DNA from 4 places in the Desulfatitalea tepidiphila genome. Region 1 is predicted to be linked to each of the others. Evidence: riboswitches for the same ligand, from Rfam matches in the RefSeq annotation. Region 1 holds a riboswitch; each other region holds the start of a gene.
The links. Region 1 has a riboswitch for cobalamin ahead of DFT_RS14170 (sirohydrochlorin cobaltochelatase). Riboswitches for the same ligand answer to the same signal wherever they lie in the genome.

Region 1 (3,379 bases):
CCACGAAACCGATAATCCCGGAAACCGCCACACACGCTGCGGCCATCAACGAAGCGCTCACCAGCATCGTCATCGACAATCTGGTCGGCGAAATCCCCAGCGAACCGGCGGTACGGCTGCCCAGGGCCAACAAGTTGAGATCGCGGCCGAAAAACAAGGTGATGGCCAATCCCGCTCCGACCACTGCGGCCACCATGCCCACCTCGGTCCAGGTCTTGGAGGCGAAGCTGCCCATCAACCAGAAGATGATGATGCTCACCTCCTCGCCGGCCAAATATTTGATGAAACTCACTCCTGCCGACAAAATGGCGGCGACGATGATGCCCGAAAGGATCAGGCTCGCTGACGACAGGTCGCCGCTGCTGGCGGTCAGCCAGATCACCACGAGCAACGTTCCCAGGGCACCGGCGAAGGCGAACAACGGCACGGACCAGGCGCCTATCACCGCCAGGTTCAACCATAAGGCCATGGCCGCGCCGAACGCGGCTCCCGATGAGACCCCCAAGGTATAGGGATCGGCCAATGGATTGAGCAGAATCCCTTGAAAGATCGTACCGGAAACCGCGAGCCCGCATCCCACGACGGCTGCGGCCAGAATTCTGGGCAGCCGCACCTCCAAAACCACCACCGGCGCCAGTTCATCGAGACGGGAGATCAACCCCTCGGCACCGGAGAGGCGTGCCGCCAGAATGCGCACCACATCTGGATAGGAGACCTGAATGAATCCGCTCCCCGTCGCCAGAACGATCTCCATGGCCAGCAACAGAGCCAGCACCAACAGCAGCGGCCATATCGGTAATCGTTGAAACCGGAGGCATGGATCCCTATAGCCGTTGGATGCCGCCTTCATCATAAATCGGCAGAGTACCTCAACTTTGCTATTTTCAAACTTCAGTATTCCAATTTCTACGACCCGCGAATCAATGCAGCGCCTTCAACGCCTCGCCCGCATGGGCGACCCATATCTTCACAAAGCCGTCGTACTCCGCCGTCCCCTTGAGAATGGGCACGCATTGAATCCCGGCGCCGGTAAAGATGCTGACCCAGGAATCATCTTCGCTGCCCGCCATATCGTTTTTGGCATGGTCCCCGGCCACGGACATGAAGGGCATCAGATACACCTTGTTGATCTTTCTTTGCTTCAACTGCCCAAGGATCAGTTCCACGTCCGGATAGCCCTCGACCGTTCCCACGAAAATTTGCGGGTCCTTGAGTTGCAACCGATACATCAGGGCAGCATAACCTGCATCGGCGGGATGATGGGTGCCATGGCCCATGAACACCACGCCTTCATCGGCCCGACGTGCTTGCGGCAAATTCGCCAGAATCGTGTCGACGACAGCTTCCATGTCCGCCTGAGTCGCCATGAGCGGATGGCCCATGACGATCTTCTCAAACAGCGCCATGGCTTGGAATCCCCCGACGATCCGACGCAGTTCATGGTATTCCTCGCCGGCAATGGTGTGCAGGGACTGCACCGCCACATGGGTGAACTTCTCATCATGCAAGCGAGCGAGGGCCATGGCGGGAGAATCGAGAACTTTGCCCTGATCGGCGAGTTTCGCGCGAATGATGTGAGAGGTATAGGCCCAACGCACCGGCACCTGGGGATAAGCCTGGCGTACTGCCCGGTCAATGTTATCGAAGGAAACCTGGGCGGAAGCTTCGCTGGAGCCGAAGGCGACCAGAAGAATCCCGACTTTTTTGGGCGCCGTGGCGCCGTGTGCGCCTGCCTGCGCCGGGGGGCCGATCATGATACAGAGAGCCAAAACGGTGAACACCCATCGGGTCAAGTTCTTTCCATACATGTTGTCACTCCTTTGCGGCGGCCCTGTCCTTTGGCATGAACAGGCCATGTTGATAAGGCCTTTGGCACCATCCCCGATGCGGCTGAAGCCAACATCCTGCTCCAAAAAAAATCCCCGGACCTGCAAGCAGGCCCGGGGATACCGTTTTTTATCCCTGAATGGAGCCCTCCACCCCCTTGCCACGAGGGGTCGAGTCGATCGATGATGTTCTACGATGGTCAAAGCAGGTCTTCCGGCTTCCGGATTGTCCTACCGGCTGCGCCTTCCCATCCTTACGGACAGTGGCATGATGCAGCTTTCGTCCCCGGTTACGGCGGCGGGTCCGCGACGGATTCTCACCGTCTTCCCTTTTAAGGCCAAGGGCCGCTTCGATGACAGGTTTGCTACAATATCTATCGCGGGCAAGTCAAGCGCTTTGTTGAAGACACAACGATTCTGGCTCGACAGCATCCATTAAGGATTCAATCCTCAGTTTCAGTTCGCCCCGAGTTTCACTTCGTATGGATCAGTAGGAAATCGGAACGATGCCGCTTTCTTTCATTCTTTGCTGGCTTGCCGGTGACTTGGCAAAGTCGATGAAGGCCTTTACAGGACCGCTGGGTTCTCCCTGGGTCACGAATGAAAAAGTCTGAATATATGGATAATCCTTGTCCTTAAAGAATTTCCCGTTAACCTTCAATATCTTGATGGCCGCATCACGGTCGGCCGAACCCTTGGTGACAAAGGAGATGCTCCAAGGGATTCGTGCGACCGAGGTGACGACCATCGTAGAACGATAGGCCATAAAATCATATTTGACTTCGCTGCGCTTGAGGGCCAGCATGGAGAAGTTTTTGAATGCGGCGGTATCTTTTCCCGGTGTGATGGCGATGATATCGTGGTCCGGACCGCCAACTTCCTTCCAGTTGGTGATTTCTCCTGAAAAAATGGCTCGCAACTGATCTTCGCTGATATTGTCGACTGGTGTCTCCAAATTGGTGATCACAATCATGGGCACCTTACAAAACGGCGTCTCAACGTAACCGAATTCGGCGTGGTTGGGCGCCAGGGGTTCGGCGCTGCTGGCGATGTCGCAAACACCGTTGAAGAGTCGATGCAAAGCCGATGAGGAAGAGCAAACGAACATGTCCACTTCGTAACCGGTCTCTTTGATAAAACGGCTGACGCCTTCGCCCCTGAATACATCATTGACTTGGGCGGAACTGCTGTAACGCAGCTTTTCCGCAGCCATGACGCCGGGTACTGAAATGAGAGCTGTAAGTACAACGACAAGGACAGAAATCATGATGGATTTTGATAAAATTTTCATTCGGTTCTCCTAAAGAATGGTGTGGGTTGTTATCGGCATTGAGCCTACGATTGTCCCGGAATACACGATGGCAGGCAGCGCAAAGGGCATGCCATCATGCCCCGTTTGCTGAGCAATTTTTTCCATCGTATTTTCTATGTCTTAGAATGACTTCGGGAAAATCAGGTCAGGAGTGATTTGGCAGTACCATGTCAAAAACCTTTACACAGTGAAAGGACTTGCCGTCCTCCATGTGATAGGATCGCCAACGACGGTAAACCGA
Region 2 (3,379 bases), 2.1 Mb from region 1:
CCCCTGGTCCGCGGCGATCTGGGCCGTGCCGTGCGGCAAGTTCTCGATGGCGAACGGCCGGCACCGATCATCTGATCGAGCAGCCGGCCGACACGCCATCGGTTTGCTCCACACGTCCAATCGCGAAGCTCCATTTTTTCTTAACCACCATCATTTCCCGGACCGGACACTTGCGCCTCTTCGAAAGTGTGCATCTCGGTGGCGATCCGTGATGCCGCCGCCAGAATCGAGAGACCGAATGCAGCGCCGGTCCCTTCCCCCAATCGCATACCCAAATCGATCATGGGTTCGAGTCCCATCTCTTCCAACATCAAACGGTGACCCTCCACGGCCGACTGGTGCCCGGAGAAAAGATACTGTTTTACTTCCGGATGAAAGCCGCACGCCAGCAGGGCCGCCGCGGTCGAAATGAACCCATCGACCACCACGGGCACCCGATGCGCGCAGGCGGCCAGGATAACCCCGGCGATGCCGCCGATCTCATACCCACCGACCTTGGCCAAAATATCTATTGGATCGGAAGAATCGGGACGATTGACCGCCAGCGCCCGGGCCACGACTTGGACTTTGTGATCCAAGGCCGCGTCGTCGATGCCGGTGCCCCGGTTCACCACCTGCCTCGGCGAAACGGCGAGCATCGCCGCCGCGATGGCCGACGACGGCGTGGTATTGGCGATCCCCATATCTCCGGTGCCCACGGCATCCAGACCCCGCTCCTTTTCTTCAATGAAAACCCGGATTCCCGTTTCCAGGGATCGCACGGCCTCATCCCGGGTCATGGCCGGCCCTGTAAAAATATCCCGCGTTCCGGAACCGACCCTGCGGGAAACGAATCGGACCTTTCCCTTCTCGTCCATATCTATGTTCAGGGCCGGTCCGGCCACGCCCATATCGACCACAGTCAACCGGGCGCCCACATGACGGGTCAACACATTGATGGCCGCACCTCCGCGAGCGAAGTTAACCACCATCTCGCGTGTCACCTCCTGAGGGAACTTGCTCACCCCGCGAACCGCCACCCCGTGGTCACCGGCCATGGTGATGACCCCCAGGTCGCGAACGGCGGGCCTTGGCCGCCCGGTTACCCCGGCCATCTTGACAGCAAACTGGTGCAGCCGGCCCAGGCTGCCCGGGGGCAGAGCCAGGCGGGCCTGGTGATCCTTGGCCGCTGCCATGGCGTTCAGGTCCAATGGCCCGATGGCTTGAACGGTCTGTTCCAGCATAAAACCTCCTTGTCGCCAAATTTTCGCAGAAGCGCATGCGCGATAAGCAATTTCCCGTCAAGCGCCCTGCGTATCGGCCGGGGCCATAAAAAAACCCCAAGCCAATATGACTATCAGCCTGGGGATTTACCGTCTCCACCAAGAACTCAAAGATATTCGGCAGGTCTTCTGACTCGCGGATCAATCTACTTCCCGCACCTTCCCGCACCGCTTCGTTCCTCAATTGGCGATACAGTGGTATTGCAGCGGGTTTCGTCCTCGCTCACAGCGGCGGGTCCGTGCCGGATTCGCACCGGCTTCCCTCTTCCGGCCCTGTTGGGCCACCGGATATCGACTTCTTGCTCGACGAGCCTCTAACATGTGGAAAGAACAGCTGTCAATCGCGAATCGCACGCAATTTTACGAGCAAGGCTCAAGAATTATTTCAAGAATTGACTATTCACGCCATTTCGGTTAGTTTAATCGAAATTGATGGTATTGCCAAGCTCCTGTATGGTCCACTTCGCGTGTTATTGCCGGCCTGTCGGCCGCAGTGCCACGTTCACCAGATCTATTGTTCCAGATCCAGCACCAGAACCATATCCGTTGGTCGCGCCCTACCCTCTTGGGCCGGCGGTTGAATGATATTGTGTGGCTGTTCATTTACCGAAACGAAAAGCATTTGCGAGGCCGCCAATGGAAACAATACTGGACAGGATAAAAACACTTCCCGGCGTTTCATGTGTTTTACTTTTCGACCCCCAACTCGGAACAATCTCCCAAAAAGGAGGCAACGAATTTACCAAGGACAATCTCTCCACCTTGAACAAGACCCTGGAGAAGTTTTATTCCTGGGGCGCAGAACTCTTCTCCGATATCGTTCAAATCCGCCTGCAATTCGCCGATTCAAACCTGTCAATAAGGCGGGCAGGCAATCATCAATACATCGTGATCCTCCACCAATCCCCCCTTGATGAAAACTTGCTCGACCTGACGATCTCACAATCCGCGAATAGTCGGCCGAGGCAAAGCGACCTATCACCCGATCAGGCCGGCGTGGACACGATCAACCAGAATGCCGCGACGGAGAACCATGGGGCGTTGCTTCGTTCAGAGCCCGTTTCCAAGCTCCTCTCCCAATTGGAAAATGCGCTCAACAAGGTCATGGGCCCCATCGCCGCCATTGTTTTCAACGATACACGTCAGGCATGGATCGGCAGCGTCGATCGAATCAATCAGGCGTCTATCGAGCGACTGGTTAACATGCTGTGCGCTGAAATCGATGACCAGGAAAAAATTGCCACCTTTAAAAACCTCATCGCACCCCATTTAAACATCCGGTAAGGGAGCATCGTGATGGCCACCGTACAAGATTTTACGAACATTAAAAATATCGATGGCGTCAAAAGCTATTACCTCGTGAAATACGATGGAAAGGGCCTCGCATTCCACGGCGACAATGCCGACAACCTGTTTCCCTTCATTGCTTTTGCGGGGCTTAATTGCGACACCATTCGTTCGTCACTCGGGTTATCCGAGTTCAAACACATGGTTTTTTCCCGACAAAGCCAAGAGGATCTCCTTTTGTTTGGCTTTAGCAACTATTTTCTGGCGGTCATAAAAGAAGCCAAGGCATCGGCCGATGACCTGGTTCTTAAAATCGATGATTTCATTGAAACCATCAAAAAAAGCAGCACCGCCAGCCAACTCCATTGAGGAATCGCCATGTCCGCATCAAACCATTTCAGGAAAATTTTCAACCCATCTGTTTTAACGATACTATTGATCATGCTCTGCGTCGGTCCCGTGACGGCGGACGCCAACGCAGAGATGGAAGCCAAGGTAAAAGCATGGGCCATCGAGTGCCAGTCGGAAATCAAGACACAATTCGAATACCTGGTCACCAGTGGAAAACTGACCATGGCCCAGATGTTCGATACGTTCTACATACCGATCCCCAACACTGCTCCGCAAAAATTCCATACGCAATATGACAGGCTTTGTGATACGGTCCTGCAAACGATACTGGACAAGTATTTGGCGAAGGACCCAAAATTGCTCTTCGTCGTAGCGGTCGACCGAAACGGCTATTTGCCGACCCACAACAGCAAATCCCAAGACCGATCCAAGCGGGTTTTTAACGATCGTACCGGTCTTGCGGCCGCTCGCAACACGCA
Region 3 (3,379 bases), on a different contig from region 1:
GAAGAAGAGGACCAGGTCGGCATGGCCACCGGCATGGCCTGGACCCAGGTGGGCGGCGAACTGCTCTTCGTCGAAACGCTGGTCATGCCGGGCCGCGGCCAGGTCATGGTCACCGGCAAGCTGGGCGATGTGATGAAAGAGTCGGCCCAGGCCGCCATTAGCTTCGTGCGTTCCCGTGCCGATCTGCTCAACATCGACAACAAATTCTATCGCAAGTACGATCTGCATATTCATATCCCCGAAGGCGCCATTCCCAAGGATGGCCCGTCGGCCGGCATCGCCATGTGCACCTCGGTGATTTCCGCCCTGACCCGTCGGCCCACCCGCCGCGAAGTGGCCATGACCGGCGAGATCACCCTGCGCGGTCGCGTGCTGCCCATCGGCGGGCTCAAGGAGAAGATCATCGCGGCCCACCGGGGGGGGATCAAAAAGATCATCATCCCCAAGGAGAACGAGAAAGATCTCAAAGATATTCCGGACACCATCGCCAAACAGCTGGAAATCGTCACTGTCGAGCACATGGACGAAGTATTGCCCCACGCGCTGGTGCTGGGCGAGGGAGAAAGCCTGTTTGCCAATCAGGACGCCCATTTCGACTTGAGCGGCGTGGATAATCCTCCGGACAAACACGCCCCCATCAATTAGCGCAACTGACCGGGTTCGTCCGCGGTTTTCAGCCGTAGACGAACCCGGTCGATTCCATCGATTTCCCTTCCATTGAAACTGCAATTGCCGCAGCGATTCTAACTGAGTGTGATTCACCCTGAAGGGCCTGCAGCATAGAAGTCGTTTAATAAAAATTATCGCATGGCAACGGTTGTGGCAGGCCCGGGTGGGGCAGGTGGCCAGGGCCACGTGAGCCAGCGGTCTTAGGGCCAGTTAAATGCAGACGGCGGACAAGCGGCCCAGACTGTTTGAGCGCAGCGAGTTTCCGGGCCGCCCGCCGTGCATGTTACTGGCTCTTGACCGCTTGGCGTGTGGCATCGGCCACCTGTCCCACCCGGGCCGGATTTAATGAATGGCATTCGGATAGAACTGCTGCAATTACCGCCGACCGGTTGACACGGCCCCCGTTTCAGGTTAGGAGGGGTCCGGCTGACAGGTGCGGGACGCCCCACAAAGGGACGCCCGTTAAAAGGAAAGATGGTGAGAGTCCATCGCATACCAGCCGTTGCTGTGATCGGGAACGAAAGCCGCAGCATGCCACTGTCGACACCGTGTCGATGGGAAGGCGCGGCCGGTAGGCGCAAGAGACACCGCCCGTGAGCCAGAAAGCCTGCCTGTCGATTGCCGGGGCAACCCACTGCCCACCCTGACGGATACCCGCTGGAAGCTGTCCGTATCGTTTTGGCCCGGCCGAACGCGCCAAGGGAAGCGATACGCAGGTGCCTGCGGGTTTTTTACGCCCACCTTTTCGTCAGGTCCCTCTGTCGTCGATTTTTCTTCCGGATCGTTCGGCCCTTTTCCTCGGTTCATTCATGCAGGAGCAAGCGGTCGATGCAACAGGACAAAGCCTTTGGACAGCTCATCACCCGGCTTATCCAGAAAGGGGACATGACCCGTGAAGAATCCCGGGACGCCTTTACCCGCCTTATGAAAAACGACACTACGCCCATGCAACAGGGCGCCTTTCTGGCCGCCTTGCGCGCCAAGGGAGAGACCGCCCAGGAGGTGGCCGGCGCCTGGGAGGCGATCTACGAGCTGGATACCACCAAGGTGCGTTGCGGGACGGTGAGTGATGCTGACACCCCCCTGATGGAGAACTGCGGCACCGGCATGGACGCCTTCAAAACCTTCAACATCAGCACAGCTGCGGCCATCGTTGCCGCCGCCGCCGGTGTGCCCATGGCGCGCCACGGGTCTCGGGCCATCACTTCGGTGTGCGGCACGGTCGACCTGGCCGAGGCCATGGGTGTGGATGTCGAATGCGAGGCCGACCTCGTGGCCCGCAGCATCGCCCAGGCCAACATCGGCTTGTTCAACGGCATGAGCGCCCGGATCCATGCCCAGGCCCTGGGACGCATCCTTTCCCAGATCCATTTCGGTTCCCCGCTGAACATCGCCGCATCCTTGGCCAACCCGGCCCGGCCGCGTCATGCCGTGCGCGGCGTATATGCCCGCGACGTGATGATACCGGTGGCATCGGCCATGCGGGCGATCGGCTACCGAAGGGCGCTGGTGTGCTGCGGAGAGATCGCCGACACCGGGCGCTGTATCGACGAGGCCTCGGTATGCGGCATCACCTGGTGCGCCGAACTCGATGAAGCGGGGTGCATCCATGAGTATGCATTGTCGCCATCCGCCCTGGGCCTGGATGCCATCGACCCGGCCGATCTGGTGCCCGCGGCCGATCTGCCCACCGAAGCCCGGCGATTCGTGGCCCTGATTCGCGGGAAGAAGAACGGTCTCGCGGGCCGAAGGCAGGCCGTGCTGCTCAACACGGCCCTGATCCTCAAGGTGGCGGGCAAGGCTGCCACCGTCGCCGCGGGGATGGAAAGGGCCCTCGCGGCCATGGACCGCGGAGACGCCTACCGGACCCTGGAAGCCTGGGTGGCGTGTCAGAACAGGGATCCAAAGCGGGGATTGGAACGGCTGCGAAGCCTGACGGCGCCGTAAAACGCCCAATATCTGCGTTGCGCTCATCCCGTGGTCCTTGCGGCGTACGACAAGTACGCCTCAGGACACTGAATTTCGCGCGCCTTGATCTCGAGCGTTTTACGGCGCCGTCCGATATCGGCTTTTTAATACTCCGTCAAACCGGGTCAGCTGAACACAGGAAAGGTGAAGGCAGGTTCGCCGAAGGGGCAGGAAAGGAGAAACGGCATGAAACTGGTATTGACCGCTCCCGGCCTCCTGGAGACACGGGCATCGGGAAGGCCGGCGGCCCAGGATGGCATGACGCGGCTGACCGTCGAATACTGCGGCATTTGCCGCACCGATGCCAAGATGTGGCGCACCGGGCATAGGGACTTGGTGTTGCCCCGGGTGCCGGGGCACGAGGTCGCGGCCCGGGACGACAACGGCCGCCTGTTCACGGTGTGGCCGGGCCACGCTTGCGGACGATGCCGGCATTGTCTTGGGGGTCGCGAGAATCTTTGCGACGGTATGCAAATCATGGGCTTTCACTTCGACGGCGGTTTCAGCCGCCACCTGCTGGCGCCCACCGCCAGCCTGATTCCGGTTCCCGCCGATTTGCCAGCCCACCTGGCCTGCTTCGCGGAACCAGCGGGATGCGCCCTCAATGCCTTGGAAAAACTCGGCCTTGGAGCCGGCGAACGCCTCGTCATTTTCGGCGGCGGAACCCTGGGGTTGATCGCCGCCCTGGCGGCCCGGACCATGGGCGCACAGCCCCTGGTGATTGAAAAGAATCCGGACAAGA
Region 4 (3,379 bases), on a different contig from region 1:
TGATCTTGGCATTGACCACCGTATAATCGTCCTGCTTTGAAAAAGCATTGTTGAAATCGCTGATCAGATAGCGGCTGCCCGTATAAATGCCATCGACACCCAGAAAGAGTCCCATGTCGAAAGCATAGCCCAGATTGGCCGAAATCCGATTCTCCGGTACATTGGGAATTGCGCTGCTGTCATATGCGCCGCCATCGATTTCGGTCTTCATGTGGGTGTAAGCGGCCCCGGCCAGCCATCCTTTGTATGCGTAGTCCCACCTCACCTCGATCCCCTGGCGAACGGTATCGCCGTCAAGGTTTTCATTGGCGCCGAAACCGAATGGGCCGCCGGCGGGATTGTAAAAAATCTCATCCTCGGTTTCCAAACGGAAAATGTTGACGGCGAAGGTCATGCCGTCGATCAGGCCGAACATGGCCCCCACCTCGATATTGTTGGACTTCTGAGGCTTCAAACCAGTGGCCGCTGAATTATCGATGAAATTGAAAATTTCATCGAGCACCGGATACCGGAAGCTGGTGCCATAACTGGCATAGGCCTTGGCAATGCCGAAGGCGTAGTTGATGCCCACGGTCCAGGATTCTTCATCGAATTTTTTGTCATCCTGGGAGCCGGAGGAGAAACTGTAATCGGCGCGCTCGTAACGGTATCCGCCGGAAAGCGTCAAGTGACGGGTGACGTCGAGATCGTCTTGAACAAAATAGCCGATATTTTCCCGTTTCAGTTCATAACTGGATGCCCCGGTAAAAGAGGAAAAGTTATCGATATCCTCTTCAAACCAGGAAAAATCGCCTCCCATGATGAGCCGGTTGGAAACCTCGCCGAAATCCTCCTGAAATGTAAACCTCGGCGAAACGGCAATGGTTTCAATTCGGGTGTCACCGTTAAAATAGCCGCCGAAAAAAGAGGCATACTGGTCCACCGAGCGCTTTCGATAGGAGAGATCCAAACGAAAGGCGTCGTTGGTGAGGAAAAAAAGCTCAAGTCCGCTTTTGGCATAGTAGTCTTCGGTGTCGGCAAAATCATCGGGATGGACCGTGTCGGTCGGCTCGGCGCCGGCATCGATGTCGGTTTGCAGCAATGCGCCGGGAAGGCCGGTTTCGTCCTTGTGGTAACCCCCGCTCAAGTCAATACTGACCGACTCGCTGGGGTCGATCCGCAGGGTGGCGCCAACATCTTTGGCTTCGGTTTGACTGTTGTCCCGATACCCATCCGAGTCCAGATAGGTGGCCGACATATCGAAGGACCAGATATCCTTGGCGCCGCTGAAGCCGGCCGAGCCTTTATAAGTCTCATAGCTGCCGTATTGCGCGGCGACTCGACCTTCGAGGCCGGTGCCCGTCTTGGTAATGATGTTGATCACGCCTCCAGTGGCATTGTCGCCATACAGGATCGTTCCTCTCGAGCCCGGCAGCACCTCTATGCGTTCGATACGATCCAATGGAATCAGGGTCCAGTCCGTACCGCTCAGATCGGCCTGATTGATCCGGCGGCCATCGACCATGACCAGTAGATTCTGTTGCGCCACTTCACCGAAACCTCGCAGGTCAACGATGTAGGCACGCTGGTTCCCCCCGATATCGCTGACATGCAATCCGGCCGACGACAGTACCTCCGGCACATTTTTGGCGTTGGAACGTGCGATCGTTTCCGCATCGATCACCGTCACATGGGCCGGCACTTTGGCTGTCGGCTCCGCCTCCCGGCTGGCCGTCACCACCACCTCTTCCATCGCCACTTTCGTTTCCTGCGATTCGGTCTGTTCCGCCTGGACCGAGCCCCAGGCACCCCCGGTCAATATCAACGCCGCCGCAACCACTTTCATCACACCGTGCATCTTCTCGTCCTCCGTTTCAGGCGCTTTAAGCAAAGCTTACCAAGCATCGCCCCGTGGTGGTCCGGCATAAAAAATCCCGGACCGATGAAACCCTCGATCCGGGATGTCCCTTTTTATCCGCTCGATCCGTTCGGCCAATGGTGGTCCTCGCCATGCAACTGGCCACATTTGTCCAGGCAGGTCTTCTGACTTCCCCGCCCCACACGCGGCCTTCCCATCCATATCGAACAGTGGCACACAGGGCGCATGGGGTCCCCGATGCGTTCTGCATCGGGCGGGGTCACAGCGGCGGGCCCGTCCCCGATTTTCACGGGGTTCCCTCTTCAGCTCCGGCAGGAGCACCTGAACATACAATATGCACATGGCCCTAACGTATTTGAGAGGCGATTGTCAAGACGGCAGAAGTCGACGCTATCGATTCAGATACCTGCCCGGCACAAGGTGGACGGAGGGATAGTCCCCCAGGGGACTTTTGTCCACGAGCAGGGTACAGCCATAGACCCGTTCGAGCAGATCGAAGCGCAGCACCTCTGCAGGCGGGCCGATGCCGGCAAGGCGGCCCCGATCGAGCAACAGGAGTCGGTCCGCATACATGGCCGCGAGGTTCAGGTCGTGGGAGACCATGACCACGGTCATGCCCTCTTCGGTCTTGAGCCGTGCCATGAGATCCATCACACGCACCTGATGGGCCAGATCCAGAGCCGCCGTGGGTTCATCGAGCAGCATGATCTCGGGCTGCTGGCAGATGGCCCGGGCGATGAAGACCCTTTGACGCTCGCCGCCGCTGAGTTGATCCAGGCGGCGGTCGGCCAGGTGGGCCACGCCGGCCAGTTGCATGGCTTCCCAGGCCTGTGTCAGATCCTGTTCGCCTTCGAAGCCGAGCATGCCCAGATGCGGGGCGCGGCCCATCATCACTACCTGAAGCACGGTGAAGGCAAAGGTGACCGGCACGCTCTGGGGCACATAGGCCATGCGGCGGGCCAGCTCCCGGGCGGTGTAATCGCCTATCGCACGAGAATGGACCGCGATTTGACCGGCCTGCACGGTCAGCAGCCCGGCCGTCAGCTTGAGCAGGGTGGTCTTGCCCGATCCGTTGGGGCCGATGATGATGAAAAAGCCGCCCGTCGGCACCTGAAAGCTCAGGTCCGCGAGCACCGCCTGCCCGTCGAAGGCATGGCCCACTGCCCGGACTTCTACGGCTATGGATTGGGGGGGGTCAGCCATCGTTCCACTTTCAGCCGTTATTGGACTTACGCAACAGATAGATGAAGAGCGGCGCTCCGATCATGGCCGACACCACGCCCACGGGCATTTCGCCCTGGGAGGGGAGGGTGCGGGCCAGCACGTCGCATACCACCATGAAAGCCGCCCCGCCGAGGATGCAGGCCGGTACCAGCACCCGATGGTCGGGGCCCAGGATCAAACGGAGCATGTGGGGCATCACCAGCCCCACGAACCCCACCAGGCCGCAGTAGCTCACGGTGGCGCTGACCATCAGGGAGGTGACGGCCAACAGCAGGGCTGTGGTGCGCCGGATGTTGA

Region 2: linked by a shared signal. The riboswitch ahead of cobT (nicotinate-nucleotide--dimethylbenzimidazole phosphoribosyltransferase) and the one ahead of DFT_RS14170 (sirohydrochlorin cobaltochelatase) in region 1 are both predicted to bind cobalamin.
Region 3: linked by a shared signal. The riboswitch ahead of trpD (anthranilate phosphoribosyltransferase) and the one ahead of DFT_RS14170 (sirohydrochlorin cobaltochelatase) in region 1 are both predicted to bind cobalamin.
Region 4: linked by a shared signal. The riboswitch ahead of DFT_RS24605 (TonB-dependent receptor) and the one ahead of DFT_RS14170 (sirohydrochlorin cobaltochelatase) in region 1 are both predicted to bind cobalamin.

What each region holds. Positions count from the first base shown of each region.
Region 1 is NZ_BCAG01000003.1:2,146,719-2,150,097, forward strand. It holds gene DFT_RS14165 (FecCD family ABC transporter permease) at 1-775, opposite strand, end outside; gene DFT_RS14170 (sirohydrochlorin cobaltochelatase) at 921-1,754, opposite strand; cobalamin riboswitch at 2,014-2,194, opposite strand; gene DFT_RS14180 (substrate-binding domain-containing protein) at 2,314-3,117, opposite strand.
Region 2 is NZ_BCAG01000003.1:72,735-76,113, reverse strand. It holds gene DFT_RS05010 (PAS domain-containing sensor histidine kinase) at 1-75, shown strand, start outside; gene cobT (nicotinate-nucleotide--dimethylbenzimidazole phosphoribosyltransferase) at 141-1,223, opposite strand; cobalamin riboswitch at 1,365-1,566, opposite strand; gene DFT_RS05000 (DUF8082 domain-containing protein) at 1,899-2,546, shown strand; gene DFT_RS04995 (hypothetical protein) at 2,556-2,918, shown strand; gene DFT_RS04990 (hypothetical protein) at 2,928-3,379, shown strand, end outside.
Region 3 is NZ_BCAG01000001.1:307,569-310,947, forward strand. It holds gene lon (endopeptidase La) at 1-645, shown strand, start outside; cobalamin riboswitch at 1,084-1,298, shown strand; gene trpD (anthranilate phosphoribosyltransferase) at 1,498-2,616, shown strand; gene DFT_RS01420 (alcohol dehydrogenase catalytic domain-containing protein) at 2,824-3,379, shown strand, end outside.
Region 4 is NZ_BCAG01000007.1:160,448-163,826, forward strand. It holds gene DFT_RS24605 (TonB-dependent receptor) at 1-1,837, opposite strand, end outside; cobalamin riboswitch at 1,996-2,198, opposite strand; gene DFT_RS24610 (ABC transporter ATP-binding protein) at 2,249-3,061, opposite strand; gene DFT_RS24615 (FecCD family ABC transporter permease) at 3,072-3,379, opposite strand, start outside.